4 regions of the Serratia sp. 121840015-1 genome follow, and region 4 is predicted to be linked to each of the others. Evidence: predicted binding sites of a transcription regulator. Region 4 holds the regulator's gene; each other region holds the start of a gene.
What was found. The regulator Fur, encoded in region 4, represses iron uptake genes when iron is present. The targets are predictions, from matches to a motif close to ATAATAATGAGAACNACTATCAA.
Positions count from the first base shown of each region.

Region 1: the regulator Fur is predicted to act here: its motif matches at 2,029-2,051, upstream of fes (enterochelin esterase).
Region 2: the regulator Fur is predicted to act here: its motif matches at 5,046-5,068, upstream of feoA (ferrous iron transporter A).
Region 3: the regulator Fur is predicted to act here: its motif matches at 1,602-1,624, upstream of efeU (iron uptake transporter permease EfeU).

Region 1 is NZ_JBSEYF010000001.1:1,480,425-1,488,148, forward strand. Features, by position in the region: gene ACUXAC_RS07100 (TonB-dependent siderophore receptor) at 1-1,899, opposite strand, end outside; gene fes (enterochelin esterase) at 2,101-3,408, shown strand; gene ACUXAC_RS07110 (MbtH family protein) at 3,439-3,663, shown strand; gene ACUXAC_RS07115 (amino acid adenylation domain-containing protein) at 3,715-7,724, shown strand, end outside.
Region 2 is NZ_JBSEYF010000007.1:97,275-104,998, reverse strand. Features, by position in the region: gene gntX (DNA utilization protein GntX) at 1-668, opposite strand, end outside; gene bioH (pimeloyl-ACP methyl ester esterase BioH) at 709-1,479, shown strand; gene ACUXAC_RS23585 (YdgH/BhsA/McbA-like domain containing protein) at 1,750-2,034, shown strand; gene ACUXAC_RS23580 (FeoC-like transcriptional regulator) at 2,076-2,315, opposite strand; gene feoB (Fe(2+) transporter permease subunit FeoB) at 2,315-4,630, opposite strand; gene feoA (ferrous iron transporter A) at 4,703-4,927, opposite strand; gene ACUXAC_RS23565 (Tex family protein) at 5,534-7,724, opposite strand, start outside.
Region 3 is NZ_JBSEYF010000001.1:950,226-957,949, reverse strand. Features, by position in the region: gene efeO (iron uptake system protein EfeO) at 1-654, opposite strand, end outside; gene efeU (iron uptake transporter permease EfeU) at 675-1,520, opposite strand; gene putP (sodium/proline symporter PutP) at 1,766-3,250, opposite strand; gene putA (trifunctional transcriptional regulator/proline dehydrogenase/L-glutamate gamma-semialdehyde dehydrogenase) at 3,822-7,724, shown strand, end outside.
Region 4 is NZ_JBSEYF010000003.1:360,568-368,291, forward strand. Features, by position in the region: gene glnS (glutamine--tRNA ligase) at 1-995, shown strand, start outside; gene chiP (chitoporin ChiP) at 1,574-2,977, shown strand; gene chiQ (ChiQ/YbfN family lipoprotein) at 3,024-3,350, shown strand; gene ACUXAC_RS17995 (beta-N-acetylhexosaminidase) at 3,364-6,021, shown strand; gene fur (ferric iron uptake transcriptional regulator) at 6,267-6,713, opposite strand; gene fldA (flavodoxin FldA) at 7,043-7,582, opposite strand.

The DNA.
Region 1 (7,724 bases), on a different contig from region 4:
GTAGCTGCCCCAGGCGGACGCCGCGTGGCGCGGGATGCCCGCCGGGCTGTGGCCGATTTCGTCCGCCGAGTTGGAGTCTTTGGTCACCACGTCGGTGTAGGTATAGGCGGCGGTCAGCTTGATCTCTGGCGTTGGCTGAGCGTGCACTTCCGCCTCAATCCCTTTGGATTTCACCTCGCCGATCTGCTCGTAGGCGGAGGTGAGGCGGTTATAGGACGCCACATTGCGCTGGGTAATGTCGAACCAGGAGAGGGTCAGCAGGGTGTTGCCGCCCGGGATCTGGTACTTCACGCCCACCTCGGTTTGTTTGCCGGTGGTCGGCTTGAGCGGATCGGCGCCCGGCGCGCTCGGGTACAGGTTAGGATCGAACGAGGTGCTGTAGCTGACATACGGTGAAATGCCGTTGTCGAAGGCGTAAAGCAGGCCCGCGCGGCCGGTAAACTGGGCATCGTTGTAGGTCTGCTCTTTACCGCCGCTGGTGCGATCGCGGGTGTTGACCTGCGACCAGTCCTGACGGCCGGACAGCAGCAGGTTCCAGTTATTCCACTCCAGCTGGTCCTGCAGATACACCCCGACCTGATTCAGCGTCTTCAAGTCGCTGGAAGCCAGCGCCAGCGTGCTGCCATCGATGCTGGGGCGAACCGGGTTGGCCCAGTCGATCGGATAGTCGTTGCCGCGATCGCGATACATCTTCGAATCGATATGGCTGTAGCGGTAATCCAGCCCGCCCAGCACCGTGTGCTTCACCTCGCCGGTGTCGAACAACCCCTTCAGCTGGTTATCCACGCCAAACTCGTTGGTCATCTGCGTTTCATGCTGCGCCATGCGGGTGACGGTGTGGTCGTTGACCTTCGAGTTTACGTTATAAACCAGATATTTATAGTCTTCATCGCGGTGGGTGAAGCGCAGGTTCTGGGTGAACGACAGCGCATCGCTGAAGTTATGCTCGAGGCTGTAGCCGATCGACGCCTGCTCGCGCCGCGACTTGTTGAAGCTGGGTTCGCTGATGTTGAAGTCGTAGGGCACATAGCCCGCGCTGGTCGGGAACAGCGTGCCGGCGCGCGGCAGGAAGTTGCGCGATCCGGCTTTCGGATCGTTCTGGTAGCTGGTCAGCAGCGTAAAGCTGGTGTCTTCGTTCGGCAGCCAGGTGAAGGCCGGCGCGATGGCCACCCGTTGCTGCTTGCTGTCTTTGACAAACTCATGTTCGGTTCTGGCGATGCCGTTCAGGCGGTAGAACAGGGTATTGTCGTCGTTGAGCTTGCCGCCGAAATCGAACGCCGTTTCCGCCAGATGGCGGTTGCCGGTGCTGAATTTGACTTCGTGAATGCTTTGGGCGGTGGGGCGCTTGCTGGTCATCACCACCACGCCGCCGGGGCTGACCTGGCCGTACAACACGCCGGCCGGGCCGTGCACCATCTCCACGCGCTCCAGCAGCCAGGGATCGATCTGCCCGGCGCCGCCGTTTTGGCTCGAAAGGCCAAAGTGCAGGCCGTCGAGCAGCTTGGGCGCATAGCGGAAGCCGCGGCTGATCACTTCGTCATTGCGGTTGGAGTTGCCGCGGTAGGTGGTGATTACCCCGCTGGTGTAGTTCAGCGCGTCGGCGACCGACGCCGGCTCCTGGTCGTTCATCTGCTCGCGCGTGACCACCGAGATGGACTGCGGCGTTTTACGCAGAGAGGCGGCGGTCTTGGTGCCGGCGGCGCTCTCTTTGGCGACGATCCCTTTGACCGGGGCGGTCACGCTGTTTTGCGCGTCGGCGGTCACCAGAATCGTCTCGTCCGCGGCGGCGGACACGTGTGGCGCGAAGGGCAGTAAGGCCAGCGCCGATCCTAGCAACAGACGCTTGGCGGACATCGCCTCCGCGTTCGCGTTTTCTATCCCTTTGTTTTTAATCTTCATTATCTCTCCTGCATACCTGCTTTCGTGTGTCATGCCACCCTGATAAACCCCGAAATGCCGACAAGCGCTCTTCACCCGTCGACGCGGAAACGCCGTGTGTGCACGACGGTAAAAATCCGACAAATAGTATTGAAAATGATAATGAGTATCAATACGATTGTCAGGTTTTGTAAAAATCACTCATGTTATGTAAGGGGCGCTATGGAGTTTTTGCCGGAAAAGAGGCCAGAAAACGGTCATGAGGGATTGGCGGCGCAATGGCTGCGTGAAGAGGCGGCAGGGCAGCCCGCGTGGTGGCAGAAAGTCGCCTCACAAGGCTCGCCCATCGTCGAGCCGCACGATGACAGCCACGTCAAAATGACCTGGCTGTGGCGCGATCCCGCCGGCGATGAACGGCACTCGCCGATATGCCGCGTTTACGCCGATATCAACGGCATTACCGATCATCACAGCACGTCCCCCAGCAGCCTGACCAGGCTCCCCGGCACCGACGTTTGGTACGGCGCCGCCGTTATCGATCGCCGCTGGCGCGGCAGCTACAGCCTGATCCCCATCACAAAGCGAGATCTTCCCCCCGTCTTCAGCGGCGACGACACGTTGCGCGATCGCCAGCAGCGCGCCTGGTGGGTATCGCTGTTCCCGCTGGCGATCGCCGATCCGCTGAATCGCCTTTCGCTGGGGCCTTCGCATCGCCCGCGCCCGGTTTCCCTGGCGCAAGGGCCGGATGCCGACGACCAAAGCGCCTGGCAGGCCGCCGATCGGCGATTGGACGAGGCGCGGCTACAGCTTTTTCAGTGGCGCAGCGAACGTCTGGATAACCAGCGGCGCGTTTGGCTGTATGCCAGCGGCGACGCGGCGGTGAAAGCGAACCGCCCGTTGGTGCTATTGCTCGATGGCCAAAACTGGATCGAAAGGCACGCGCTGTTGCCGGTGATCGAGCACGAAACTGCAAAAGGGTGGCTGCCGCCCGCGTGCTGGCTGCTGATCGATGCGATCGACGGTGAACACCGGGAAAACGAGCTGCCCTGCAACGCCGCCTTCTGGCAGGCAATCATCGAAGAGCTGCTGCCGCAGGCGCAGAAGCGCGAAGCGTTCAGTGAGGAAGGGGCGCGCACCGTCGTCGCCGGCCAAAGCTACGGCGGGCTGGCGGCGTTATATGCCGGTGTGCACTGGCCGGAACGCTTCGGCCGCGTGCTGAGCCAGTCCGGCTCCTTCTGGTGGCCCACGGTGCAATTCGTTACCCAGTTCGAAAAACGCCACGAACTGGAGGAAGGCTGGCTGATACGCCAGGTTCGGCAACGCGACGCGGCGGCGCCCACGCTCACCGTGATTCAGCAAGCCGGCGATCGGGAGGCGGACATCGAATTCGTTAATCGCCAGATGCACCAGGCGCTGACGGCGGCGGGGCACCGCGCCGAATACCGCGTGTTTTCCGGCGGGCACGATGCGCTCTGCTGGCGCGGCGGCCTGGTGGACGGCGTGCGCCAGCTGCTTTCCGCGATGGAATAACCCACACATTTTGACAGACAGGTAATGCAAATGACTCAGGAACAACAAAACCCGTTCGATGACGAAAGCCTCCGTTTCACCGTTTTGGTCAACGCGCAGCAGCAGTATTCGCTGTGGCCGCAGTTTGCCGAGACGCCGCAGGGGTGGCGCGTGCTGATGGGGCCAGCGTCGCGCGGCGAATGCATCGACTACATCGAAACGCACTGGCAGGACATGCGGCCGGCGGCGCTGAAAGCGGCGGATGCGGCGCGTTAAGCGCCAGGCAGCCACATCGATACATTCCGTTTGAGGAAAAGGACAGACACCATGTCAGAAACGCTTTCTTTGCCGGATACTCAGGTCGAGTATCGGGAGTATCCGCTGGTTGCAGCGCAACCGGGGATCTGGATCGCCGACCAAATCGCGCTGCGCCGCAACGGCTTCGCCGTGGCGCACTACACCGAACTGCACGGCGCTATCGATCGTTCGGCGCTGGAGCGCGCCATCCGTCAAGGGCTGGCCGAAGCGGATACGGTTCAGGCGCGATTCTTTGAGGCGCAGGACGGCCAGCCGGTGCAGCGTTTGCCGCTGATAGCCGACCCCGCACGCGTGCAGGCGCCGGAGTGGCTCGATTTCAGCGCACGGCCGGACGCCGAACAGGCGGCGCTGGCGCTGATGAACGACGATCTGGCGCAGGAACTGCCGGCAGACGGCGAGCGGCCGCTTTATCGCCATGTGGTGATCCGCGTCAGCGCCGATCGCTGGTTCTGGTACCAGCGCTTTCATCATCTGACCCTGGACGGCTTCAGCTTCGAAGCCATCACCCGCCGGATCGCCGATCTCTATCGCGCGCTGCGCCACGGGCTGGCGCCGGCGGCCTCGCCGTTTACCCCGTTCGGCAAGGTGGTGGAAGAGTTTCAGCAATGGCAAACGTCGCCCGCACGTGAGCGGGCGGCCGAATTCTGGCGCCAGCATCTGCGCGATTTGCCGTCGCCGCTGTCGTTATCGACGGAAAACCGGGAGGTTGAACCGGGCGCCCGGCCGCTCAAACAGGCGCTGGTACTGCCTGAATCGCTGTTTGACGAAGCGCGGCGCGATGATGCGCTGCAGTCGCTGCAACCGGCCGATATCGTCACGGCGGCGCTGGCGATGTATCTGGCGCGCATGAGCGGCGAAACCCGCTTCTCAATCGGTTTTCCTTTCATGCGCCGGATGGGGTCGCAGGCGCTGGCGGCGGTCGGCCCGGTGGTCAACGTGCTGCCGCTGCTGCTGAACGTGACGCCGGATCTGTCGCTGGCGGACGTCTGCCAGGCCACCGTGGCGGAGATCAAGCAGGCGCGTCGCCATCAACGCTATGAGGCGGAGCAGATCAAACGCGATCTCGGCCTGGTCGGCGGCCATCAGGAACTGTATGGCCCGGTGGTCAACGTCAAGGTTTACCACGGCGCCTTGTCGTTCGACGGTCAGGCGGCCGTCACCCATACGCTGGCGATGGGGCCGGTCGACGATCTGGAGTTTGAGATCGGTTTTCGAAGCGGCGTGCTGACGCTGTCTTTGGTCGCCAACCCGGCCAAATACTCGCCGTGCACCTTGCATCATCACGCGGAGCGCATCGGCCATTGGCTGCAGCAGCTGGCGCGGCAGCCGCATCAACCGCACGGTCAACTGGCGTTGATCGGCGAAGGGGAGCTGCGTCAACTCGCGGCCTGGGGGCGTGGCGCAGAGCTGGCGCCGCCGGCGGGCATGGTCTCGATCATGGATGCGTTCCAGCGCCAGGTTGAGCGCCAGCCCGAGGCGTTGGCGGTGGCCTGCGGCGACGTGCGCCTCAGCTACCGGCAGCTTTCCGAACGGGTGATGCAGCTGGGGCGAGTGCTGATCGAAAGCGGCATCGGCGCCGAAGACGTGGTCGCCATCGGCATTCCGCGCTCGGTGGACACGCTGGTCGCGCTGTTCGGCGTGCTGGCCAGCGGCGCAGCCTATATGCCACTCGATCTGGACTATCCGCGTGAACGTTTGGTGCTGATGTGCGACGACGCGCGGCCGGTGATGTTGCTGACCCATCGCGCCACGCGGGCCAACATGCCGGATCTGCCGCAGGTATTGTGCCTGGACGACGCCCCGTGCCTGGCGCGCTGCGCGGCCGCCGAGGGCACGCCGATAACGGATGCCGAGCGGCGCGTGCCGCTGAGCGAGGCGCATCTCGCCTACATGATTTACACCTCCGGCTCGACCGGCAAACCCAAGGGCGTCATGTCCACCCACCGCGGGCTGCTGAACCTGTTCCTGTCGCACCAGGCCTCTCTGTTCGGCCCGGCGATCGAAAAATTCCAGGCTCGCCACGCGCGCCGCTTGCGCGCCGGCCATACCGCCTCGTTTTCTTTCGACTCCTCCTGGGAACCGCTGTTCTGCATGATGATGGGCAGCGAACTGGTTATCTTCGATGAGGAGCTGCGCCGCGACCCCTGGGCGCTGCTGGAACAAACCCAACAGACGCCGATCGATCTGCTGGACATCACGCCGTCGTTCTTCTCGCAACTGGTGGACTGCGGCCTGCTGAAGGGGCAGTTTCCGCTGCCGTCGTTCGTGATGATCGGCGGCGAGGCGGCGACGCCGACGCTGTGGAACCTGATGCAGCAGCATCCGGAGGTGGAGATCCACAACTATTACGGCCCATCCGAATACACCGTCGATACCCTCGGCGCGCCGGTGACGGCCGCAGACCAGCCGGTGATCGGCCGTCCCCTCGCCAATACCTCAGTTTGGCTGCTCGACAGCCGCCTGCAGCCGGTGCCGATCGGCGCGGCGGGCGAGCTGTACATTTCCGGCAAAGGCATTGCACGCGGTTACCTGCGGCGCCCGGATCTGACGGCGGCGCGCTTTGTCGCCAACCCGTTCGCCGAAGGCGAGGTGATGTACCGCAGCGGCGATCTGATGCGCTGGAGCGCGGAGGGCCAGTTGGTGTTCATTGGCCGGACCGATCACCAAATCAAGGTGCGCGGCTTCCGCGTCGAGCTGGGTGAGGTGGAAAGCGCCTTGGCCGCCTTGCCGGACGTGGGGCGTGCGGTGGTGATCGCCGAGCCGATCGGCGCCACCTATCGCCTGATCGGCTACTGCTCGGTACAGGATGACGCGCGCCGCGCCTCGCCGGCGCTGCAAAACGAGCTGCTGGGCCAGCTGGCGCAGCGTCTGCCGGATTATATGGTGCCGGCGATCCTGGTGGTGATGCCGGAGCTGCCGCTCAACGTCAACGGCAAGATTGACCGCCAGGCGCTGCCCAAACCGCAGGAGACGCTGGCGCAAAGCATTCGCGAACCGGCCACCGAGCAGGAAAGGCTGATTTGCCGCGCGATGGCCAACTTATTGGGGATGGAGCGCGTCGGCGCCGACGACGATTTCTTTGCGCTCGGCGGCGACAGCATCTCGGCGATGGGGCTGGGCACCGCCCTGCGGCGCAACGGTTATCTGCTGCGGCCGCGCGAGATCTTCGCGCTGCACACCCCCGCGCGCATGGCGCAGGCGATGCAGCCGCTGGCCGTAGACTCTCAGGCCTCACGCAGCGTGCAGCAAGGCCCGATCGACGGGCTGCCGATCCTGCACTGGTTCGCCGAAACGGGCGATATGCATCGCCGCTTTGCGCACGGCGTTTTCCTGCGCGTGCCTGCCGAGCTGCAGCCGGAACAGCTGCGTGATGCGTTGGACCAGCTGCGCGCGGCGCACCCGGCGCTGGGCGCCAGGATCCGTGATGGCCGGTTGGTGGTTGAAGAAGCCGCTAGCGCTGAGTTCATGCAGGTTCAGGCCGTATCCGGCGAACTGGAGCCGGCGGCGGAACAGGCTTTCGACGCCGCACTCGAGCATCTCGATCCGGCGGCCGGCGCCATGATGCAGGCGATCCTGTTGCAGCGCGACGGGCAGAGCCTGGGGCTGGTGCTGGCGATCCACCACCTGGTGGTCGACGGCGTTTCCTGGCGCATCCTGCTCGAGGAGCTGCGGCAAGTGGCCGACAGCGCCATGCAGGGGCGGCCGATCACGCTGCCGCCGGAAGAAACCTCGCTCTATGAGTGGTCCGCGCGTTTACGCGCCGACGTGGAACGCCGGGAAGCCGAGCTGCCGTTCTGGCGGCAAATGCTGGCGGACGGCGTGCCGCGTTTGGGCCGGCGCGCGCTGGAACCGCAGACCGATCGCATCGCCTCGGTGAGCGAGCGGCGCACGCTGCTCGACAGCCGGTTGACCGCCGCGCTGCTCGGCACATTGCCGCAGAGCTATCGCGCCCAGGTTGAAGAGATCATGCTGTGCGCGCTGGCTCAGGCCTGCCGCCGCCGTTTCCAGGCCGCTTCGCT
Region 2 (7,724 bases), on a different contig from region 4:
ACGCACCAGATCTGCACCGAGGCGGCGCCTTGCCGCCGCAGCAGCGCCGCGATCTCCGCGACGGTGCTGCCGGTGGTCACCACGTCATCCACTAGGGCGATATGCCGGCCGGCGACCGAGACGGTGCAGACGAACGCGCGCTGCAGATTGCGCCTGCGTGCTCCGGCGCTCAGCCGCTGTTGCAGGGCGGTCTTGCGTACCCGGCGCAAGGCGGCGGGCCGATAGGGGCAGCCCAGCCAGCGCGCCAGCGGCCGGGCCAGCAGATCGCTCTGGTTATAGCCGCGGCGCCAGCAGCGTGATGCATGCAAGGGTACCGCTAAAATCAGGTCGGGTCTGTTCAGATACTGCTCTCTGCGCGCCTGCTGCCAGCGCAACAGCATCAGGCGCGCCAACGCCGGGGCCAGCTCGGACGCGCGGTGAAACTTGAACCTCTTTACCAGTTGGCTGAGGGGCGCAACGTAGTCGCCGACGAACACCAGCCGTTGCCAGGGCGGCGGCCGTTGCAGGCAGCGGCCGCAGGGCGTTTGCGTTCTCCCGGCGGGCAACCCGCAGCGCGGGCAACACGGTGGGCTGACCGGCAGATGGCGCAGGCAGCAGCTGCAGATGCCATGACGCATCAGGCTCAACGGCTGTCGGCATAGCCAACAGCGGCTGCGGATTGATAGCATAGAGACTCCGAGACGGGTAAGCATGAAAGGACAATAACCAATGACAGCGCTGTACTGGCAAACAATAGGTGAAGGCGAACGCGATCTTGTGCTGCTGCACGGCTGGGGATTGAACGCTGAAGTGTGGAGTTGCATTCAGGCGCGACTGGCGCCGCATTTTCGCCTGCATTTGGTCGATCTGCCGGGATACGGCCGCAGCCAGGGGTTCGGTGCTCCCTCGCTGGAGCAGATGACGGAGATCGTGCTGGCGGCTGCCCCCTCTCAGGCCTGGTGGCTAGGCTGGTCGCTCGGCGGGTTGGTGGCCAGCCAGGCGGCGTTGATGCAGCCGCAGCGCGTCAGTGGGCTTATCACCGTGGCCTCTTCGCCCTGTTTTGCCGCCCGCGATGAGTGGCCGGGGATCCGCCCGGACGTGCTGAGCGGTTTTCAGCACCAGCTGAGCCTGGATTTCCAGCGCACCGTCGAGCGTTTTCTGGCGTTGCAGACGCTGGGCACCGAGAGCGCGCGCCAGGATGCGCGCCAGCTGAAAGCGGTAGTGCTCAACCAGCCGACGCCGAGCGTCGAAGTGTTGAACGGCGGGCTGGAGATCCTGCGCACCGCCGATCTGCGTGCGCCGTTGGCCGCGCTGGAGCTGCCGCTGCTGCGGATTTACGGCTATCTGGACGGGCTGGTGCCGCGCAAGGTCGCCGAGCTGCTCGACGCGGCCTGGCCGAATTCTACGTCGCAGGTCGTGGCCAAAGCCGCCCATGCGCCGTTTATCTCTCATCCCGACGAATTTGTGACGATGATCGAAGCGTTTATTGCAGCACATTGAATGCGGCGGTAAAACGCACGATAGGGCGCGAAAAAAAACGCTGCCGGGTGGATAAAAGACAAAGCTGTTCGATACTTAGTGAGTCAATGCGTTGGCTGCAAAATGAAAAGACCGCGTGCGGCGCTTTTCATTTTGGCGTTTCGTCTCTGGGAAACAGGCCCCGTCAGGGAAAGCAACGAGGCCTGAGGATGTCGCGGCAGCCTGCTGTACTACGCATGGATTCTTGACGGCTTTCATAACAGATAAATTATCCATTGAGAGGTTAGTGTCATGAAATCATTGAAGATGATTATTGCAGCGGCAGTGCTGGGTTCGGTGTCTTTCGGCTCCATGGCGGCAACCCTGCTGACCAAGGAAGATCTGGATAAGAACCCGGGTAAATACGAGAAGATCGGCACCGTGACCACCACGGCGCAGACCACCTCGCCGATGGATGCCAAGGATGAGCTGTCCAAACTGGCGGACGAGAAGGGCGGTCAATACTACGTGATCCTGGCAGGCCGCGAGCACGGTAAATTCAGCGCCATCGCTGAAGTTTACAAAGACAAGCAATAAGCCTTCAACGGCAAGGGGCGCCGCTGCGGCGCCCCTGATCGTCAGGCCTTCAGCCGGTAGAAAACCGTGCTGCACCCCTGGCCCTGCGGGCAGCCTTTGCAACTGCCGCTCAGACAGGCGCCGTCATCCTGTTCGATACGCTCTACTTTTCCCATCGCCGCCAAACGGTCCAGCATCGCCTGCACCAACGGCAGCGGCGTCGCCAGCGATTGGCTGAGCTGCTGCGCCTGAGCGCTGCCAAGCAGCGCCAGCGCATCGCGCACCTGCAGCAGCCCGGCCATCAGTGACAGCTCCCCTTGGCGCCCTGGCAACAGGCCGCCGGCGTAGCGTTGCCCAGGCGCACCGTAACGCGGCTGCGCGCCCGGCGCAGGCCGAACAGCACCAGCAGGTTCACCGCCAGCACCACCAGGATCGCCGTCAGGCTGTACTGCGGGTGTTGGTTGAAGGTGGCCACCTGGTAGAACAGCGTCGCCAGCGAGTAGGCCACGTTCAGCCCCCACAGAATAGAGAAGGTCATCCAGCCGCGGCTCGATTCACGGGCGATGGCGCCCATCACCGAGACGCAAGGCACATACAGCAGCACGAAGATCAGGTAGCTGTAGGCGGAGATGCCGGAGCCGAATTTGCTGCTCATTACGCCCATCGAGCCGACGCCCATCTCGCCGTCGCCCTTGCTGGCTTCGATTGGGTTGGAGAGCACGCTCAGGCTGAAGGTGTTTTTCAGGCCGTCCCAGGTTTCGTTCAGCGCGCCGCCCAGCTCATCGAGCAGGTTGAAGTTGGCGGCGTCGAACGCCTCTTTGTTGATGTGCTCGGCGGTGTACAACGTGTTCAGCGTGCCGACCACCACTTCTTTCGCCATCGCGCCGGTCACCAGGCCGACGGTGGCCTGCCAGTTATCGCTGTGGACGCCCATCGGCTGCAGCAGCGGCGTCAACACCTTGGAGACCGAGGCCAGCGCGGAGTCGTTGATATTGTCGACCGTCTTGCCGCTGAACGAGAAGCTGTTCAGGCCGCCGATGAACATGCTGGCCACCACGATCACCTTACCGGCGCGCAGCACGAAGCCTTTCAGCCGCTGCCAGGTTTGCAGCAGCAGGCTTTTCAGGTGCGGCACGTGGTAGACCGGCAGCTCCATCACGAACGGCGAGGCCTCGCCACGCATGATGGTGTATTTGAGCACCAGACCGGTGAGGATCGCCACCGCAATGCCGAGCATGTACAGCGAGAACACCACCCCGGCGCCGTCCTGGCCGAAGAAAGCGGCGGCGAACACCGCAAAGATCGCCAGACGGGCACCGCACGACATGAACGGCGCCATCATGATGGTGATCAGGCGCTCACGCTGGGCGTCCAGCGTCCGGGCACCCATGATGGACGGCACGTTGCAGCCGAAGCCGACGATCAGCGGCACGAAGGATTTGCCCGGCAGCCCGAGCGCCTGCATCAGGCGGTCCATCACGAACGCCGCGCGCGCCATGTAGCCGGAATCCTCCAGGAAGGACAGGAACAGGTACATCATGCCGATCTGCGGCACCAGCGGCAGCACGGTGTTGATACCACCGCCGATGCCCTGCGCCAGGAAAACGGTCAGCCAGTCGGGGAAGTGCAGGGTGTAGCCGAGCCACTGAATGCCCTGAATGAAGATCGCCGCCGAGCCGATATCGAAGATCGGCTGCAGCGCGCCGCCGATGTTGATCGCCAGCAGGAACATCAGGTACATCACCAGCAGGAAGATCGGCACACCCAGCCAGCGGTTGAGGATCACTTTATCCAGCATCTCGGTCAGGCGGTTGGGCATCGCCTGCTGCGAGTTGCTGACCGCGTCGCACAGGGCGGCGATAGACTGATAGCGCGCGTCGGCGATCACCAGCGCCGGGTCTTCTTGCTGCTGCTGTTGCAACGCCTGGGTGGCCGCAGGCAGCAGTGCGACGGCGGGGCCGGCCAGCCGGTGGCTGTAGATGTCGCCTTCCAGCATCTGCAGCGCCAGCCAGCGGCGCTGTACTGCCGGCAGCGTTTGCGGCATGGCGTCGCTCAGCGTGGCGACCGCTTTCAGCAACCGCGGCGGATAGTTCACCAGCGCCTGCTGTTCGTTGATGTGGTGATTATCGATCATCTGTTTCAGCACGCCGATGCCGTCGGCGCGGGTGGAGACCATCGGCACCACCGGGCAGCCGAGGCGCGCCGACAGCGCGGCGACGTCGATATCGATATGCTGGCTTGTGGCGATGTCGAGCATGTTCAGCGCCACGATGCAGGGAATGCCCAGCTCCAGCAGCTGCAGCGTCAGATAGAGGTTGCGCTCCAGGTTGGAGGCGTCGACCACGTTGATCAGCAGATCGGCGTCGCCGCTCAAAATGTAGTGGCAGGCGATCTGCTCATCGAGCGAGGTTTGCTCTGAAATGGTGGTCAGGGAATAGGTGCCCGGCAAATCGACCAGCCGCACGTCGGACTGCGGGGTCGTGAAATGGCCTTCTTTGCGTTCGACCGTCACGCCCGCCCAGTTGCCGACCCGTTGGCGTGCGCCGGTCAGCTGGTTGAACAGCGTGGTTTTGCCGGAGTTCGGGTTACCGATTAAGCCGATGGTGAGTTTTTTCATAGTTCAGCGTGTCGTCTTCAAGGAGAACAGCGCCGGCGCAAGGGCGCGTCGGCAAACGGAGGGCGTGCCGGCTCAGGACTGGCCGTCGAGCTGCAGCAGCGCCAGATCCTTCCTGCGCAGCACCAGGCTGACGCGGCGAGTTTTAATTTCTATCGGATCGCCCAGCGGCGCGACGCGCACCACGTCGAACGAAGAGCCGGGCAGCATGCCGAGCGATAACAATTTCTGGCGGTAGGCCGGCGCAATTTCACCGGAAAAGCCGACAATCTTATACGTGCGTTTAGGTTGAAGCTGCATGTGATTAACCTTCCGGGTGCCGATGAACATCGGGCTGATGATAATTGGACGTTGCCGGCGAAAATGCCACGCCGTCGGCGGTATTCATCCATAAGGTCATGCAATAAAGTGAGCGCAAATAATAGTAATTATCATTATCGCGTTCAATACAAAAAGTAAGGGTATTGTAACCAATTATTATGGCGACGACAGTTTTTGATGGCGTTGCCTAGATTAATGACGTTTTACCACCGCTGGCGAGCGGGAACAAATGAGAATGACGAGTTAAATCAGTTACGTATTTGTAGCCGAGTTTTCTCGTTTGCAAACTTCGAGGGTTTTTTCCCTTTATTTATTTCCGCCGAAAGGCAATTCAATAACATTATTCCGGCGTAATGCGAGCGGTAACCATTTGTGTTTCGTTCACAATTCGCGAGATGAAACAGGCGTGTTAACGAAGTTGTTAATAAATGGCTGCGGAGAGGATTTTTATTGCCTGAATAATGGGAGGACGGTCACGCAGGAACGGGGCGTAAAAAGATAACGGTTTATTGAGACGGGTCAAAAAATGCCGCAGGTTTTATTCATCAGAAAGGGCGGAGCAGGCTCCGCCCTGACGGTTCTGGCTTAGCGTTTCTTACCGAACGCCGCGGCCAGCGCGTCGCCCATGGCGCTGTTGCCGGCCGGCGCCGCGTTGCGCGGTTTGGCCTTGTTGCCGCCCGCCGAACGGTTGGCGTTGTCGCGCGTTTGCGCCGGCGCATTGCCGCCGCGGCGCGGCGAACCTTCGCCCGGTTGCTCATCCAGCCGCATGCTCAGCGCGATGCGTTTGCGTTGCAGATCGACTTCCATCACCTTCACTTTGACGATGTCGCCGGCCTTCACCACGGTATGCGGATCTTCAACGAACTTGTCCGCCAGCGAGGAGATGTGCACCAGGCCGTCCTGATGCACGCCGATATCCACGAAGGCGCCGAAGTTGGTGACGTTGGTGACCGATCCTTCGAGGATCATGCCCACCTGCAGATCGTTGAGGGTTTCCACGCCTTCGGCAAAGGTCGCGGTTTTGAACTCCGGACGCGGATCGCGGCCCGGTTTCTCCAGCTCTTTCAGGATGTCGGTAACCGTCGGCACGCCGAACTTGTCGTCGGTGAAATCGACCGCTTTGAGACTGCGCACCGCCGAAGCGTTGCCCATCAGGTCCTGCAGCGCCTGCTCGGTAGCGGCCAGAATGCGTTGCACCACCGGGTAGGCTTCCGGGTGAACGGTCGAAGCGTCCAGCGGATTGTCGCCGTGGTTGATGCGCAGGAAGCCGGCGCACTGTTCGAAGGCCTTCGGCCCCAGACGGCTGACCTTCAGCAGCTGTTCACGGTTGCTGAAGCGGCCGTTCTCGTCGCGCCAGTTGACGATGTTCTGGGCCATCATGCGCGTCAGGCCGGCCACGCGGGTCAGCAACGGCACCGACGCAGTGTTCAGGTCGACGCCGACGGCGTTCACGCAGTCTTCCACCACCGAGTCCAGCTTCTTCGCCAGCTGGCTCTGGCTGACGTCATGCTGATACTGGCCGACGCCGATGGATTTCGGGTCGATCTTCACCAGCTCCGCCAGCGGATCCTGCAGGCGACGGGCAATGGACACCGCGCCACGCAGCGACACGTCGAGATCCGGGAATTCCTGCGCCGCCAGTTCGGACGCGGAATACACCGACGCACCCGCTTCGCTGACGATCACTTTCTGCGCCCGGACGTCGCTGAACTGCTTTTGCAGGTCGAGATAGAAACGCTCGGTTTCACGCGAAGCGGTGCCGTTGCCGATCGCCACCAGTTCCACGTGGTGTTTGATGCACAGCGCCGCGACGATGGTGGCGGCTTTGGCCGCTTGCCCGGTGTGCGGGTAGACGGTGTCGGTGGCCACCAGCTTGCCGGTCGCGTCGACCACGGCGACTTTCACCCCGGTGCGCAGGCCAGGATCGAGGCCCATGGTGGCGCGCATGCCGGCCGGTGCGGCCATCAACAGATCATGCATGTTGCGGGCGAACACGTTGATCGCTTCGTCTTCCGCGCGTTCGCGCACCGTGCCCATCAGCTCGGTTTCCAGGTGCAGCAGCACCTTGATGCGCCAGGTCCAGTTGACCACCGCCTTGCGCCAGGCGTCGGCCGGGGCGTTGTTCAGGCGCAGGTTGAGGTGGTTGATGATGATCAGCTCCGCCTGGCTTTCGCGCGGCGCTTCCTCAAACTGCGGATCGGCGTTCAGCGCCAGCTGCAGCACGCCTTCGTTGCGGCCGCGGAACATCGCCAGCGCGCGGTGCGAAGGCACCTGAGAAATCGGTTCGTGGTGATCGAAGTAGTCGCGGAACTTGGCGCCTTCTTCTTCCTTGCCCTCGACCACTTTGGACACCAGATGGGCGTTTTTCCACAGGTAGTCGCGCACCTTGGCCAGCAGCGCGGCGTCTTCGGCGAAGCGCTCCATCAGGATATAGCGCGCGCCGTCGAGGGCGGCTTTGACGTCCGCCACGCCCTTGTCGGCATCGACGTAGCGTTCAGCCAGCTGTTCCGGCTGCTGTTGCGGATCCTGCCACAGCGCGTCCGCCAGCGGTTCCAGACCGGCCTCGATGGCGATCTGGCCGCGGGTGCGGCGCTTCGGTTTGTACGGCAGGTAGAGGTCTTCGAGTTCGGTCTTGCTCAGCGTGGCGTTGATCGCCCCCGCCAGTTGTTCGGTCAGTTTGCCCTGTTCATCGATCGACTTCAGGATGGTCTGGCGACGATCTTCCAGTTCACGCAGATAACCCAGGCGGGTTTCCAGCTGGCGCAGTTGGGTGTCG
Region 3 (7,724 bases), on a different contig from region 4:
GCCGGTAAAGTTCGGATCCGCCGATTTCTTCTCGTAGTCGTCTTCACGGGCGTCGATGCTGCCGTCCAGATCGGAGAACAGCTCGGCGATCGGCTCGATGCGCTCATAGTGCTGGCGGGTCGGCGCGTACAGCTTGCGCGCTTGCTCCACGTTGCCGGCCTTCACCGCGTCGGTGAACAGCTTGGTCTGTTTCACCAGCCCGTCGACTTCTTTGATAACGTAGACTTTGTATTCGGCGATCGGGCCAACCAGATCCAGCGCGTTTGGTTTGCCGTCGGTGGCACCGTTGGTGGCTGCAGTGACGGTCAGTTTGCCTTTCGGGTTGCTCAGCAGCCCGCAGGTCATGTCGTATTCGCCCGCTTCCAGCGTGGCGGTCATTTTCTGGGTGAAGCCCGGCGCGATGTTTTCGCGCTCTTCCACCACCATCACCCCTTTCAGGATTTCCCATTCGACGTTTTTCTGGCTGGTGTTATGCACCACAAACTGCGTCTTGCCGGCCGGCACCGTCAGCTGCATCGGTTCGCACTGCTTGTCGTTGACCGTGACTTTGACCTGCGGCACGTCCGCCGCCAACGCGTCGATGCTCAGCGCAAACGCCGGGATAGCCAGTAATGCTGCGTGCAACGCCTTGCGGCGAAATAACGGAGTAGACATACGAGATTCCCTATTAAACATTAATGATTGATTTTACGTTGCGCCGGGGCCGCTGCCGGCTCCGCGCGCTGCGGCAGGAAAAAGAAAATCAGCGCCGGGATCAGATACAGGAAATAGACGGCCACTTCGCTGACCGTCGGCGCTTCCTGATAACCGAGAATACCTTCCAGCAGGGTGCCGAACAGCGAATGGGTCGACAGGGTGCTGCTGAAATCGAAGGCGATGTCCTGGAAGTGGTTCCACAGGCCGGCTTCGTGGAAGGCGCGGATCGCCCCGGCGGCCAGGCCGGCGGCGACGAACAGAATGAACAGGCTGGTCCATTTGAAAAACTTGGCCAGGTGCAGCTTCACCCCGCCCCAATAAATCATCATGCCCAGCACGATGGCGGCCACCAGGCCGAGCACCGCGCCGATCGGCGCCGCGGCGCCCACGTCTTGCTGGAACGCCGCCAGCAGGAAGAACACCGACTCCAGCCCTTCGCGCGCCACGGCGAAAAACACCATCGCAACCAGCGCCCAACCCTGCCCTTTACCGGCGCTGAGCGCCTGATCGATCGCCCCTTCCAGATGCACCTTGACCGACTTGGACACCTTACGCATCCAGAACACCATATAGGTGAGGATCACCACCGCCACCACCGCCACGATGCCCTCGAACAGCTCCTGCTGTTTCTGCGGGAACTCGCCGGTGGTTTCATTGATGAAGATGCCGAGCGTCAGACACAGCGCCGCAGCGACAATCACGCCGATCCACACCGCGCCCAGCCATTGGCTGCGCTGCGTGCGCTTCAGGTAGCTGGCGATCAGGCTGACGATCAGCGCGGCCTCCAGCCCCTCACGGAACATGATAAGAAAGGGAACGAACATAAATAATCACCCCTGAAAAGACCGCGGCGGCAGAGACGGTGGTTGCGAAATGAGCCGCGGCGACTATGTAAAGAAACGTAAAAACCAACGAGAGTGATTATCATTCTGCCAAGAATAAATACAAGAGGCATGACGGTGATTTTTTCTAATCAAATGTCGCCAGGTGTTACAGCTGGATGACGGCGATCGGCAGACAAAAAAAAGGGGCGCTCTGCGCGCCCCTTACCGACTGACATCGAACGGCGTTACACCGTTTTGTACTCGGCTTCCGCCTGATCGAAACGCTCGGTCATGGTGGCGGAAGGCTGGCGGCCCATCAGGCTCACCACCACGATGGCGAGGCAACCCAGGATGAAGCCAGGGATGATTTCATACAGCCCCAGCCATTCGTACTGTTTCCAGACGATCACCGTCACCGCACCGACCAGCATACCGGCCAGCGCGCCGTTGCGGGTCATGCGCGACCACATCACCGAAATCAGCACCACCGGACCGAAGGCGGCGCCGAAACCGGCCCAGGCGTAGCTCACCAGGCCCAGCACGCGGTTCTCCGGATTGGCCGCCAGCGCGATGGCGATCAAGGCCACCACCAGCACCATCACGCGGCCGACCCACACCAGCTCGCGCTGGCTGGCGCCTTTACGCAGGAACGCCTTGTACAGGTCTTCGGTGATCGCGCTGGAGCACACCAGCAGCTGGCAGCTCAGGGTACTCATGACCGCCGCCAGAATCGCCGACAGCAGCACGCCTGCTACCCATGGGTTGAACAGCAGCATCGCCAGTTCGATGAACACGCGTTCCCCGTTCTGCGACACGTTACCGGCTTGATCCGGGTTGTTGGCGAAGTAAGCAATACCGAAGAAACCGACGGCGATGGTGCCGGCCAGGCACAGGATCATCCAGGTCATGCTGATGCGACGCGCGCTGCGGATGGTGCGGTGAGAATCCGCCGCCATGAAACGCGCCAGGATGTGCGGCTGGCCGAAGTAGCCCAGGCCCCACCCCAGCAGCGACAGGATGGCGACGAAGTTCAGCCCTTTCAGCATGTCGAGGTTGGCCGGGTTCTGCGCCTGGATCACCAGCATCGAGGTATCGATGCCGCCGACGGCGAAGATCACGATCACCGGCGTCAGGATCAGCGCGAAAATCATCAGGCTGGCCTGCACGGTGTCGGTCCAGCTTACCGCCAGGAAACCGCCGATAAAGGTGTAGAGGATGGTCGCCGCGGCGCCGGCCCACAGGGCGGTTTCGTAGCTCATGCCGAAGGTGCTTTCGAACAGGCGCGCGCCGGCTACGATGCCGGAGGCGCAGTAAATGGTGAAGAACACCAGGATGACGATGGCCGAGATCACGCGCAGCAGCTTGCTGTTGTCTTCAAAGCGGCTGGTGAAATAATCCGGCAGCGTCAGGGCGTTGTTGTTGGCTTCGGTATGTACTCGCAGCCTTCCTGCCACCAGCTTCCAGTTCAGGTAAGCGCCGATGGTCAGGCCGATAGCGATCCAGCTTTCGGAGATGCCGGAGAGGAAGATGGCGCCCGGCAGGCCCATCAGCAACCAGCCGCTCATGTCGGAAGCGCCGGCGGACAGCGCGGTCACCACGCTGCCCAAACTGCGGCCGCCGAGAATATAGTCATCAAAGTTGTTGGTTGCCCGGTAGGCAAGCAGGCCGATCAGCACCATCCCGAAAATGTACACCAGGAAGGTCACCAGCATAGGTGTGCTCATTGTCATTTAATTCTCCACTTTCATTATTATTCGCGTTTCGCTCCGGCCAAGCCGGCGCCGGTAAACCCACGCGCAATGCATTTCACTGGCCGCCGCGCCGGAACGTGGCGCAGCCTGCTAGCAAGTGCAGGTAAAATAGTTTCTGCCCGTAATTGTTGACCGTCGGTTATCCTAGATGAGCCTTTCATCAACCAACAAGATATTTAACAACAAAGTTACACAAAGTTTACCCTGCGTCACATTTACCGGGCCTAAAGGTTGCACTCACGACAAGCAAAATGAGTTGCACCTGGTTATTACCCTTATATACCGCAAGGTAAAGCGTTTGCGGCATCATAAACCCCGCCGCATTCGCTCAATAACGCAACATTCGTGCCAACTGCCCATGTTAAAAAATCGATGAAACTCACACTTCGCTCATCAGCCTGATTTAACAAGGTTGCACAAAGTTGCAACATGCAGGATATTGTCTGCATTCTTGACACCACACATCACACGAACCTATCCCAACAGGCTTTCCGGCCTGCTGTTTGTCTAGCCTGATGGGATAGGTTCTAAACACAGGAGTTGGATAGGCATGGGCACTACCACAATGGGCGTGAAACTCGACGAGGCAACACGCGACCGGATCAAGAGCGCCGCACAGCGTATCGATCGCACGCCGCACTGGCTCATCAAGCAGGCCATCTTTAATTACCTCGAGCGTCTCGAGAGCGGTTCCGATATTCCTGAAATTCCAGCGCTGGCCGCTGCGGGCCAGCCTGAAGCGGACGACATTATGCCGCAAGCGCAGGAAGAGTCACACCAGCCATTCCTCGATTTCGCCGAACAAATTCTGCCGCAGTCGGTCACCCGCGCCGCCATCACCGCCGCCTATCGTCGCCCGGAGACCGAAGCGGTGCCGATGTTGCTCGAACAGGCGCGATTACCCGTCGATCTTGCTCAGGCTACTCACAAAATGGCCTACGGCATCGCCGAGAAGTTACGTAACCAAAAAAGTGCAAACGGCCGCGCCGGCATGGTGCAAGGCCTGCTGCAAGAGTTCTCCCTCTCCTCGCAGGAAGGCGTGGCGCTGATGTGCCTGGCGGAAGCGCTGTTGCGTATTCCGGACAAACCGACCCGCGATGCCCTGATCCGCGACAAGATCAGCAACGGCAACTGGCACTCGCACCTGGGGCGCAGCCCGTCGCTGTTCGTCAACGCCGCCACCTGGGGCCTGCTGTTCACCGGCAAGCTGGTGTCCACGCATAACGAAGCCAATCTGTCCCGTTCGCTGAACCGCATTATCGGCAAGAGCGGCGAGCCGCTGATCCGCAAAGGCGTGGACATGGCGATGCGCCTGATGGGCGAACAGTTCGTGACCGGCGAAACCATCGCCGAGGCGCTGGCCAACGCGCGCAAGCTCGAAGAAAAAGGCTTCCGCTACTCCTACGACATGCTGGGCGAAGCCGCCCTGACCGAAGCCGACGCGCAAGCCTACCTGGTTTCCTACCAGCAGGCGATCCACGCCATCGGCAAAGCCTCCAACGGCCGTGGCATCTATGAAGGCCCCGGCATCTCCATCAAGCTGTCCGCCCTGCACCCGCGCTACAGCCGCGCGCAGTACGAACGCGTCATGGAAGAGCTCTACCCGCGCCTGCTGTCGCTGACCCTGCAGGCACGCCAGTACGATATCGGCATCAACATCGATGCCGAAGAGGCCGACCGCCTGGAGATCTCGCTCGATCTGCTGGAGAAGCTGTGCTTCGAACCGCAGCTGGCCGGCTGGAATGGCATCGGCTTCGTGATCCAGGCCTACCAAAAACGTTGTCCGTTCGCCATCGACGCGGTGATCGACATGGCGCAACGCAGCCGCCGTCGCCTGATGATCCGTCTGGTGAAGGGCGCCTACTGGGACAGCGAAATCAAACGCGCCCAGATGGACGGCCTGGAAGGCTACCCGGTCTACACCCGCAAGGTCTATACCGACGTTTCTTACCTGGCCTGCGCCCGCAAGCTGCTGTCGGTGCCGAACCTGATCTATCCGCAGTTCGCGACCCACAACGCCCATACCCTGAGCGCCATCTATCATCTGGCCGGCAACAACTACTACCCTGGGCAGTATGAGTTCCAGTGCCTGCACGGCATGGGTGAGCCGCTGTACGAGCAGGTGGTGGGTAAAGTGGCCGACGGCAAACTGAACCGCCCTTGCCGCATCTATGCGCCGGTCGGCACCCATGAAACGCTGCTGGCTTACCTGGTGCGCCGCCTGCTGGAAAACGGCGCCAACACCTCGTTCGTCAACCGCATCGCCGATGCCACCCTGCCGCTCGACGAGCTGGTGGCCGATCCGGTCAGCGCCGTGGAAACGCTGGCAGCCAGCGAAGGCCAGATTGGCCTGCCGCATCCGCGTATTCCGCTGCCGCGCGAGCTGTACGGCGAGAAACGCACTAACTCCAGCGGTCTGGATCTGTCCAACGAACAGCGTCTGGCCTCGCTCTCCAGCGCCCTGCTCACCAGCGCCAGCCATCCGTGGCGCGCGGAACCGATCATCGACGCCGAATTGGATCAGGGCGTGGAGCAACCGGTAATCAACCCGGCCGAGCCGGGCGATGTGGTCGGCTACGTGCGTGAAGCCACCGAAGGCGAAGTCAGCCGTGCGCTCGACGCCGCCGCGGCCGCCGGCCCAATCTGGTTCGCTACGCCGCCGACGGAGCGCGCCGCGATCCTCGAACGCGCCGCCGAGTTGATGGAGAGTCAGCTGCAAAGCCTGCTGGGCATTCTGGTGCGTGAAGCGGGTAAAACCTTCAACAACGCCATCGCCGAAGTGCGCGAAGCGGTGGACTTCCTGCACTACTACGCCGGCCAGGTGCGCGACGATTTCGCCAACGACAGCCACCGTCCGCTGGGCCCAGTGGTCTGCATCAGCCCGTGGAACTTCCCGCTGGCGATCTTCACCGGCCAAATCGCCGCGGCGCTGGCGGCGGGCAACAGCGTGCTGGCCAAACCGGCCGAGCAAACGCCATTGGTCGCCGCGCAGGCGGTGCGCATCCTGCTGGAAGCCGGCATTCCGCAAGGCGTGCTGCAGCTGCTGCCGGGCCAGGGTGAAACCGTCGGCTCAACGCTGGTCAACGATGCCCGCGTCCGCGGCGTGATGTTTACCGGTTCCACCGACGTCGCCGGCATTCTGCAGCGCAGCATCGCCGGTCGCCTGGATCCGCAAGGCCGTCCGACGCCGCTGATCGCCGAAACCGGCGGCCTGAACGCCATGATCGTCGACTCTTCGGCCCTGACCGAACAGGTCGTCACCGACGTAGTGGCCTCCGCCTTCGACAGCGCCGGCCAGCGCTGCTCCGCGCTGCGTATCCTGTGCATTCAGGAAGACGTGGCCGAGCACACGCTGCAAATGCTGCGCGGCGCGATGGCCGAATGCCGCATGGGTAACCCGGAGCGCCTGTCTACCGACGTGGGCCCGGTGATCGACGCCGAAGCCAAAACCGGCATCGAACGCCATATCCAGGCGATGCGCGCCAAAGGCCGCAAGGTGTACCAGGCCGCCAAAGGCAGCGCGCAGGATGAGAAAGAGTGGGCGCGCGGCACCTTCATCAAACCGACGCTGATCGAACTCGACAGCTTCGACGAGCTGCAAAAAGAGATCTTTGGCCCGGTGCTGCACGTGGTGCGCTTCCAGCGCAACAATCTGGACGCGCTGGTCGATCAGATCAACGCCGCCGGTTATGGCCTGACGCTGGGCATTCACACCCGTATCGATGAAACCATCGCCCGGGTGACCGAACGCGCCAAGGTCGGCAACCTGTACGTCAACCGTAACATGGTTGGCGCGGTGGTCGGCGTGCAGCCGTTCGGCGGCGAAGGCCTGTCGGGCACCGGCCCGAAAGCCGGCGGCCCGCTGTACCTGTACCGTCTGCTGGCTAACCGTCCGGACGACGCGCTGCAGCGTACGCTGCACCGTCAGGACGAAGAGCGCCCGATGGAAGCTACCGCACGGCCGCAACTGCTGGGCGCACTGCAATCGCTGGAGAAATGGGCGGTCACCAGCCAACAAGGCGAACTGGCGGCTTTGGCGCAGCGCTATGCGGAACTGGGCCAGGGCGGCACCGTACGTCCGCTGCCGGGCCCGACCGGCGAGCGCAATACCTATGCCCTGCTGCCACGTGAACGCGTGCTGTGCCTGGCGGATAACGAAGCCGACGCGCTGATCCAACTGGCCGCCGTGCTGGCGGTTGGCAGCTGCGTGCTGTGGCCGGAAGCGGAACTGCAGCGCAATCTGTTCCGCCGCTTGCCGAACGATGTGCAGGCGCGCATCGCCTTCAGCAAAGACTGGCAGCAGGACAAGGTCGAGTTCGACGCCGCCATCTACCACGGCGATGCCGATCAGCTGCGCACCCTGTGCGAACAGATCGCGCAGCGCGGCGGCGCCATCGTTTCGGTACAGGGCTTCGCCCATGGTGAAACCAACATCCTGTTGGAACGCCTGCTT
Region 4 (7,724 bases):
GGATCACCCATTCGCTGTGCACCCTGGAATTCCAGGATAACCGCCGTCTGTATGACTGGGTGCTGGATAACATCACCATTCCTTGCCACCCGCGTCAGTACGAGTTTTCGCGTCTCAACCTCGAATACGCCATCATGTCGAAGCGCAAGCTGCACCAGCTGGTGGCCGAGAAGATCGTCGAAGGCTGGGACGATCCGCGTATGCCGACCGTCTCCGGTCTGCGCCGTCGCGGTTATACCGCCGCCTCGATTCGTGAGTTCTGCCTGCGCATCGGCGTGACCAAGCAAGACAACAACGTCGAGATGGTGGCGCTGGAATCCTGCATCCGCGACGATCTGAACGAGAACGCGCCGCGCGCCATGGCGGTGCTGGATCCGGTGAAAATCGTCATCGAGAACATGGGCGATGCGGTGGAAATGGTCACCATGCCTAACCACCCGAACAAACCGGAAATGGGCAGCCGCGATGTGCCGTTCAGCCGCGAGATCTATATCGATCGCGCCGACTTCCGCGAAGAAGCCAACAAGCAGTACAAGCGTCTGGTGCTGGGCAAGGAAGTGCGTCTGCGCAATGCGTACGTGATCAAGGCCGAGCGCGTCGAGAAGGACGAAGCGGGCGAGATCACCACCATCTTCTGCAGCTACGATGCGGAAACGCTGAGCAAAGATCCTGCCGACGGCCGCAAGGTGAAGGGCGTGATCCACTGGGTGTCAGCGGCGCACGCGCTGCCGGCGGAAATTCGCCTGTACGATCGCCTGTTCAGCGTGCCTAATCCGGGCGCGGCGGAGGACTTCCTCTCCACCATCAACCCGGAATCGCTGGTCATCAAGCACGGCTTCGTCGAGCCGAGCCTGGCGGCTGCACAGCCGGAGAAAGCCTATCAGTTCGAGCGAGAAGGTTACTTCTGCGCCGACAACCGTCACTCGTCGGCCGAGCATCTGGTGTTTAACCGCACCGTCGGCCTGCGTGACACCTGGGCGAAAATCGAAGGCTAATCTTATTAGCCTCGAAAATTAATGAATCAGCGCGGCTTTAAGCCGCGCTTTTTTATGCCTGCGCTCAGCTCGCGATCTATTCCTCTCTCATTTTATCCGGGGTGCGTTTAATTAATGGCGACGCATTAACCCATTAGTTCTCTTATATTGGTCCTATTAGTCTTCACTTTTTCTTATATATTCGTGATGCGAATTAATTTCATTTGGAGAGCGCTCTCAATTTTTATCGTCTGACTGACGAATTTAGTCAGGCTGAAACCATTAATCGTCTCTGGTTGACCTTGTATCTCAATTTATTCTGATTTAATTGAATTTTTTATTCGACACCCTCTATGATCACCAGCGTAACAAATTCTCACTGATATGTGCTCCTTGTCATACTTTGACAAATCTCCCTCATTTTTCATTTGATAATTCGCGTCGCGAAAAATAGTCTGTCTGTAGCAATTAGTGCTGTGGGAATAACATCTCGTCGGCAATATTTTTTACCCGTTCGGGTTTTTTATTGGCAGTCGTGCAGGGCAGTGGTGAACACAGGCGGCTGCAACTTTTAAGTTAAGTCAAAGAGGAATTTCAATATGGGTACGCACGGTGCTCAGCGTAAAACGCTGGCGCTCGCAGTCGCGGGCGCGCTGTTGGGAACAGGGTTTGCCATGGCGCCTGAGGCGAAAGCCGCAGGGTTTATCGATGATTCCACGCTGACCGGCGGCATTTATTACTGGCAACGTGAGCGCGACCGTAAAGATCTCAATCCGGACAGCAAGGATTACAACCAATACACCACCAACCTGTCGCACTCCACCGCCAACCTGAGCCTGGATTTCGCTTCGGGCTACGCCTGGGACATGTTTGGTCTGGACGTCGGTGCCTTTACCGCCATCGAGCTGGCGGAATCCAGCGCCAGCGGCCACCCGAACGAGATCGCGTTCTCCTCGAAAAACCGTACCTACGACGAAGACTATTCCGGTGACAAAGGCGGCGTCAGCCTGTACAAAGCCGCCGCCAAATTCAAATACGGCCCGGTTTGGGCGCGCGCCGGCTATATTCAGCCGAGCGGCCAAACCCTGCTGGCGCCGCACTGGAGCTTTATGCCGGGCACCTATCAGGGGGCCGAAGCCGGCGCCAAGTTCGACTACGGCGACGCCGGTGCGTTGAGCTTCTCCTACATGTGGACCGATAAATACAAGGCGCCGTGGCATATCGAGATGGACGACTTCCGCCAGAACGATAAGAAAACGCGCGTCTCCTACCTGCACTCGCTGGGCGCCAAGTACGATTTCAAAAACGATCTGGTGCTGGAAGCCGCCTTCGGCCAGGCGCAGGGTTATGTGAATCAATACTTCACCAAGGCGTCTTACAAATTCGATGTGCTCGGCAACCCGCTGACCACCAGTTACCAGTTCTACGGTGCGGAAGACCGCATCAGCGACAAGAACGATCCGAACAGCATCTACGACGGCCTGGCCTGGCTGCAGGCGCTGACCTTCGGTTACACCACCGGGCAGTTCAACTGGCGTCTGGAAGGCACCATGGTCAAGGCGGAAGGCAACCAGGGCTTCTTCCTGCAGCGCATGACCCCGACCTACGCCTCGTCCAACGGTCGTCTGGACGTGTGGTGGGATAACCGCTCCGACTTTAACGCCAACGGTGAGAAAGCGGTGTACGCCGGCGTGATGTATGACCTCAGCAACTGGAACCTGCCGGGCATGGCGGTCGGCGGCTCCTACGTTTACGCCTGGGACGCCAAGCCGAGCACCAACCCGATCTACGATCAGAGCCTGCGCCTGAAGGAAAGCGCCTGGAGCCTGGACGCGATGTACACCATCCAGGAAGGGCGCGCCAAGGGCACCCTGATCAAGCTGCACTACACCCAGTATGACAACCACACCAACATCCCGAGCTGGGGCGGCGGTTACGGCAACATCTTCCAGGACGAGAAAGACGTCAAGTTCATGGTCATCGCGCCATTCACCATCTTCTGATGCGTTCCCCGGCCTCGCCGCCGGGGGCAGTTAAGGGAATTCAACGATGAAAAAAATCATGCTGATGTTGGCGGCCGCCGCGGCCTTGAGCGCCTGTGCGCAACCCGCCGCACCGCCGGAAGACGCCAAATTGAAGCAGGCTTACAGCGCCTGCATCAACACCGCCGAAGGTTCGCCGGAGCGTCTGCAACCCTGTAAGGCGGTGCTGAACGTGCTGAAACAAGAGAAGCAGCACCAGCAGTTCGCCGCGCAGGAAACGGTGCGGGTGATGGATTATCAGAACTGCATTATGGCGGTGCACAGCGGTAACGGTCAGGCCTACGACGCCAAGTGCGGCAAGCTGTGGCAAGAAATTCGCGATAACAATAATTAAGAAGGACAAGAACATGAACGCATTCAAACTGAGCGCATTAGCCGCGTTGACGGCAACGATGGGATTTCTGGGCAGCATGGGAAACGCCATGGCCGATCAACAGCTGGTGGATCAGCTGAGCCAGCTGAAGCTGAACGTAAAAATGCTGGATAACCGCGCCGGCGAAAACGGCGTGGATTGCGCGGCGCTGGGCGCCGACTGGGCCTCATGCAACCGGGTGTTGTTCACCCTCAGCAACGACGGCCAGGCGATCGACGGTAAAGACTGGGTCATCTATTTCCACAGCCCGCGCCAGACCCTGCGGGTAGACAACGACCAGTTCAAGATTGCTCACCTCACCGGCGATCTGTACAAGCTGGAGCCGACCGCCAAATTCAGCGGCTTCCCGGCCGGTAAGGCGGTGGAAATCCCGGTGGTCGCCGAATATTGGCAGCTGTTCAGAAACGACTTCCTGCCGCGCTGGTATGCCACGTCCGGCGACGCCAAGCCGAAAATGCTGGCGAATACCGACACCGAAAACCTGGACCAGTTTGTGGCGCCGTTCACCGGCGACCAGTGGAAGCGCACCAAGGACGACAAAAACATTCTGATGACGCCGGCTTCGCGCTTTGTCAGCAATGCCGATCTGCAGACGCTGCCTGCCGGCGCGCTGCGCGGCCAGATCGTGCCGACGCCGATGCAGGTGAAGGTTCACGCGCAGGACGTCGATTTGCGCAAAGGGGTATCGCCGGATCTGAGCACGCTGGTCAAGCCGGCGGCAGACGTCGTCAACCAGCGCTTCGCGCTGCTGGGTGTGCCGGTTCAGGCCAACGGCTATCCGATCAAGACCGACATCCAGCCGGGCAAGTTTAAAGGCGCGATGGCGGTGCCGGGCGCCTATGAGCTGAAAATCGGCAAGAAAGAGGCGCGGGTGATCGGCTTCGATCAGGCCGGGGTGTTCTACGGGCTGCAGTCGATCCTGTCGTTAGTGCCGAGCGACGGCAGCGGCAAGATCGCCACGCTGGACGCCAGCGATGCGCCACGCTTCCAGTATCGCGGCATTTTCCTCGACGTAGCGCGCAACTTCCATAAGAAGGACGCGGTGCTGCGCCTGCTGGATCAGATGGCGGCCTACAAGCTCAACAAATTCCACTTCCACCTGAGCGATGACGAAGGCTGGCGCATCGAGATCCCCGGTTTGCCTGAGCTGACGGAGGTCGGCGGCCAGCGCTGCCACGATCTGAGCGAAACCACCTGTCTGCTGCCGCAGTACGGCCAGGGGCCGGACGTCTACGGCGGCTTCTTCAGCCGTCAGGACTATATCGACATCATCAAATACGCCCAGGCACGCCAGATTGAAGTGATCCCGGAGATCGACATGCCGGCACACGCCCGCGCCGCGGTGGTCTCGATGGAAGCGCGCTATAAAAAGCTGCATGCCGCCGGGAAAGAGCAAGAGGCCAACGAATTCCGCCTGGTGGATCCGACCGATACCTCCAACACCACCTCCGTGCAGTTCTTTAACCGCCAGAGCTACCTGAACCCGTGCCTGGATTCTTCCCAGCGTTTTGTCGACAAGGTGATCGGCGAGATCGCCCAGATGCATAAAGAGGCCGGCCAGCCGATCAAGACCTGGCACTTCGGCGGCGACGAAGCGAAAAACATTCGCCTGGGCGCCGGCTACACCGACAAGGCGAAACCGGAGCCGGGCAAAGGCATCATCGATCAGAGCAACGAAGACAAGCCGTGGGCCAAGTCGCAGGTGTGCCAGACGATGATCAAAGAAGGCAAGGTGGCCGACATGGAGCATCTGCCGAGCTACTTCGGCCAAGAGGTCAGCAAGCTGGTGAAGGCGCACGGCATCGACAGAATGCAGGCCTGGCAGGATGGCCTGAAAGACGCCGAGAACGCGAAGGCGTTCGCCACCTCGCGCGTGGGCGTCAACTTCTGGGATACCCTGTACTGGGGCGGTTTCGATAGCGTCAACGACTGGGCCAACAAAGGGTATGAAGTGGTGGTTTCCAACCCGGACTACGTCTACATGGACTTCCCTTACGAGGTGAACCCGGACGAGCGCGGTTACTACTGGGGTACCCGCTTCAGCGACGAGCGCAAGGTGTTCAGCTTCGCGCCGGACAACATGCCGCAGAACGCGGAAACTTCGGTCGACCGCGACGGCAACCACTTCAACGCCAAGAGCGACAAGCCGTGGCCGGGCGCCTACGGGCTGTCCGCTCAGCTGTGGAGCGAAACCCAGCGCACCGATCCGCAGATGGAATACATGATCTTCCCACGCGCGCTGTCGGTGGCTGAACGCGCCTGGCACCGCGCCGGTTGGGAGCAGGACTATCGCGCCGGCCGCGAATACAAAGGCGGGGAAACCCACTTTGTCGATACCAAGACGCTGGAGAAAGACTGGCTGCGCTTCGCCAATATCCTGGGGCAGCGTGAACTGGCCAAGCTGGACAAAGGTGGCGTCGCTTACCGTCTGCCGGTGCCGGGCGCACGCGTAGCGGGCGGCAAGCTGGAGGCGAATATCGCGCTGCCGGGATTGGGCATCGAGTACTCCACCGACGGCGGCAAGCAGTGGCAGCGCTATGACGCCAAGGCCAAGCCTGCGGTGTCCGGTGAGGTGCAGGTGCGTTCGGTTAGCCCGGACGGCAAGCGCTACAGCCGCGCCGAGAAGGTCTAAGCCCGGTGCAACGGCCTGCTGCCCTGGCGGCGGCCGTATAACGAAGGGGGAATGCGTTCGCCCGCGCGTGTCGGCGTAGGGCGGACGTTGTAGTGAGAGTAGTACGTGGAGTAGCAGTGCCGCTGCAATTGTGATATTTCATGACATGATTTTCCCCCGGCTTGTCCGGGGATTTTTTTGCCCTTTGCACGGCAGGCATAAAAAAACCGCCTCGGTGTGAGGCGGTTTTTCATAGCCGGTCAGGCTTATTTCTTGTCGTGCAGCGTTTCGTCTTCGCGACAGTCACCGGTTTCACAGTGGCCGTACAGGTACAGGCTGTGGTTGGTGAGCTTGATGCCGTGCTGCTTGGCGATGTCACGCTGCCGCACTTCGATGGATTCGTCGCTGAATTCGATCACTTTGCCGCAGTCCAGGCAAATCAGGTGATCGTGGTGATGCTGTTGGGTCAGCTCGAACACGGACTTGCCGCCTTCGAAATTGTGACGTGTCACAATGCCCGCATCGTCAAACTGGTTCAGTACGCGATAAACCGTTGCCAGCCCGATCTCTTCGCCCATATCAATCAGTTTTTTGTACAAATCTTCCGCACTGACGTGATGGCATTCCGGATTTTGCAGTACTTCCAGGATTTTGAGTCGCGGAAGCGTGACTTTTAAGCCGGCCTTCTTCAATGCGATGTTGTTGTCGGTCATGCGAATTCAGTCCTGTTACTATGCTAATCAAGTTGAGGCGTACTCGCCTGTGGCATCGGTCGGCACAAAGAGTTAATGCGTCTCATTATAGAACCGGTTGTACTAAATGGAAACCGCCGGTTGTTAACAAAGATATAATTGCACTATTGCATGTTTTGCATGCAACGCCTTGATGGATGGGATAAACCGATATCTCAGTCTACCGTGACGGGGTGGGAAGTTACAAATCTGTAGCTTCTATCGCAGCAATCCCTGCTGCCGATGACGGCCCTGTGGGCACACTATGCACTTTACAGGGCCTTTGTTCAACCTTTCGCCAGTGCCGGGGCTTAGCCGACGATATCGGCCAGGCTCAGCTCTTCGACGATTTGTTTGACCCAGGCGTCCACGCGCTCGTTGGTCAGCTCAGGCTGACGGTCTTCGTCGATCGCCAGACCGATGAAGTGGCTGTCGTCCGCCAGGCCTTTGGAGGCCTCGAAGTGGTAGCCTTTGGTCGGCCAGTGGCCCACGATGGCCGCGCCACGCGGTTCGATGATGTCGCGGATGGTGCCCATCGCGTCACAGAAGTATTCCGCGTAGTCTTCCTGGTCGCCGCAGCCGAACAGCGCCACCAGTTTGCCGTTGAAGTCGACTTCTTCCAGCGTCGGGAAGAAATCATCCCAGTCACACTGCGCTTCACCGTAGTACCAGGTCGGGATACCCAGCAGCAGGATATCGAACCCTTCCAGGTCTTCTTTGCTGCTTTTAGCGATGTCATGCACTTCAGAGACGTCGTCGCCAAACTGTTTCTGGAGAATTTTCTGGATCATTTTGGCAATGTTTTCGGTATTGCCAGTGTCGCTGCCAAAGAAAATGCCTACAGTAGCCATATCGCGTATAACCTTTAAATTCAAGTAATTGCATTACTCGACGCCGGCACTGCCGCCGCTGACGCCGATTAAAATGATGCCATGGCAAGAGCCTTTCGCCTCCGGGGCGGGCGCCGACAGGCGCAGTCTCTTACCGGTAAAT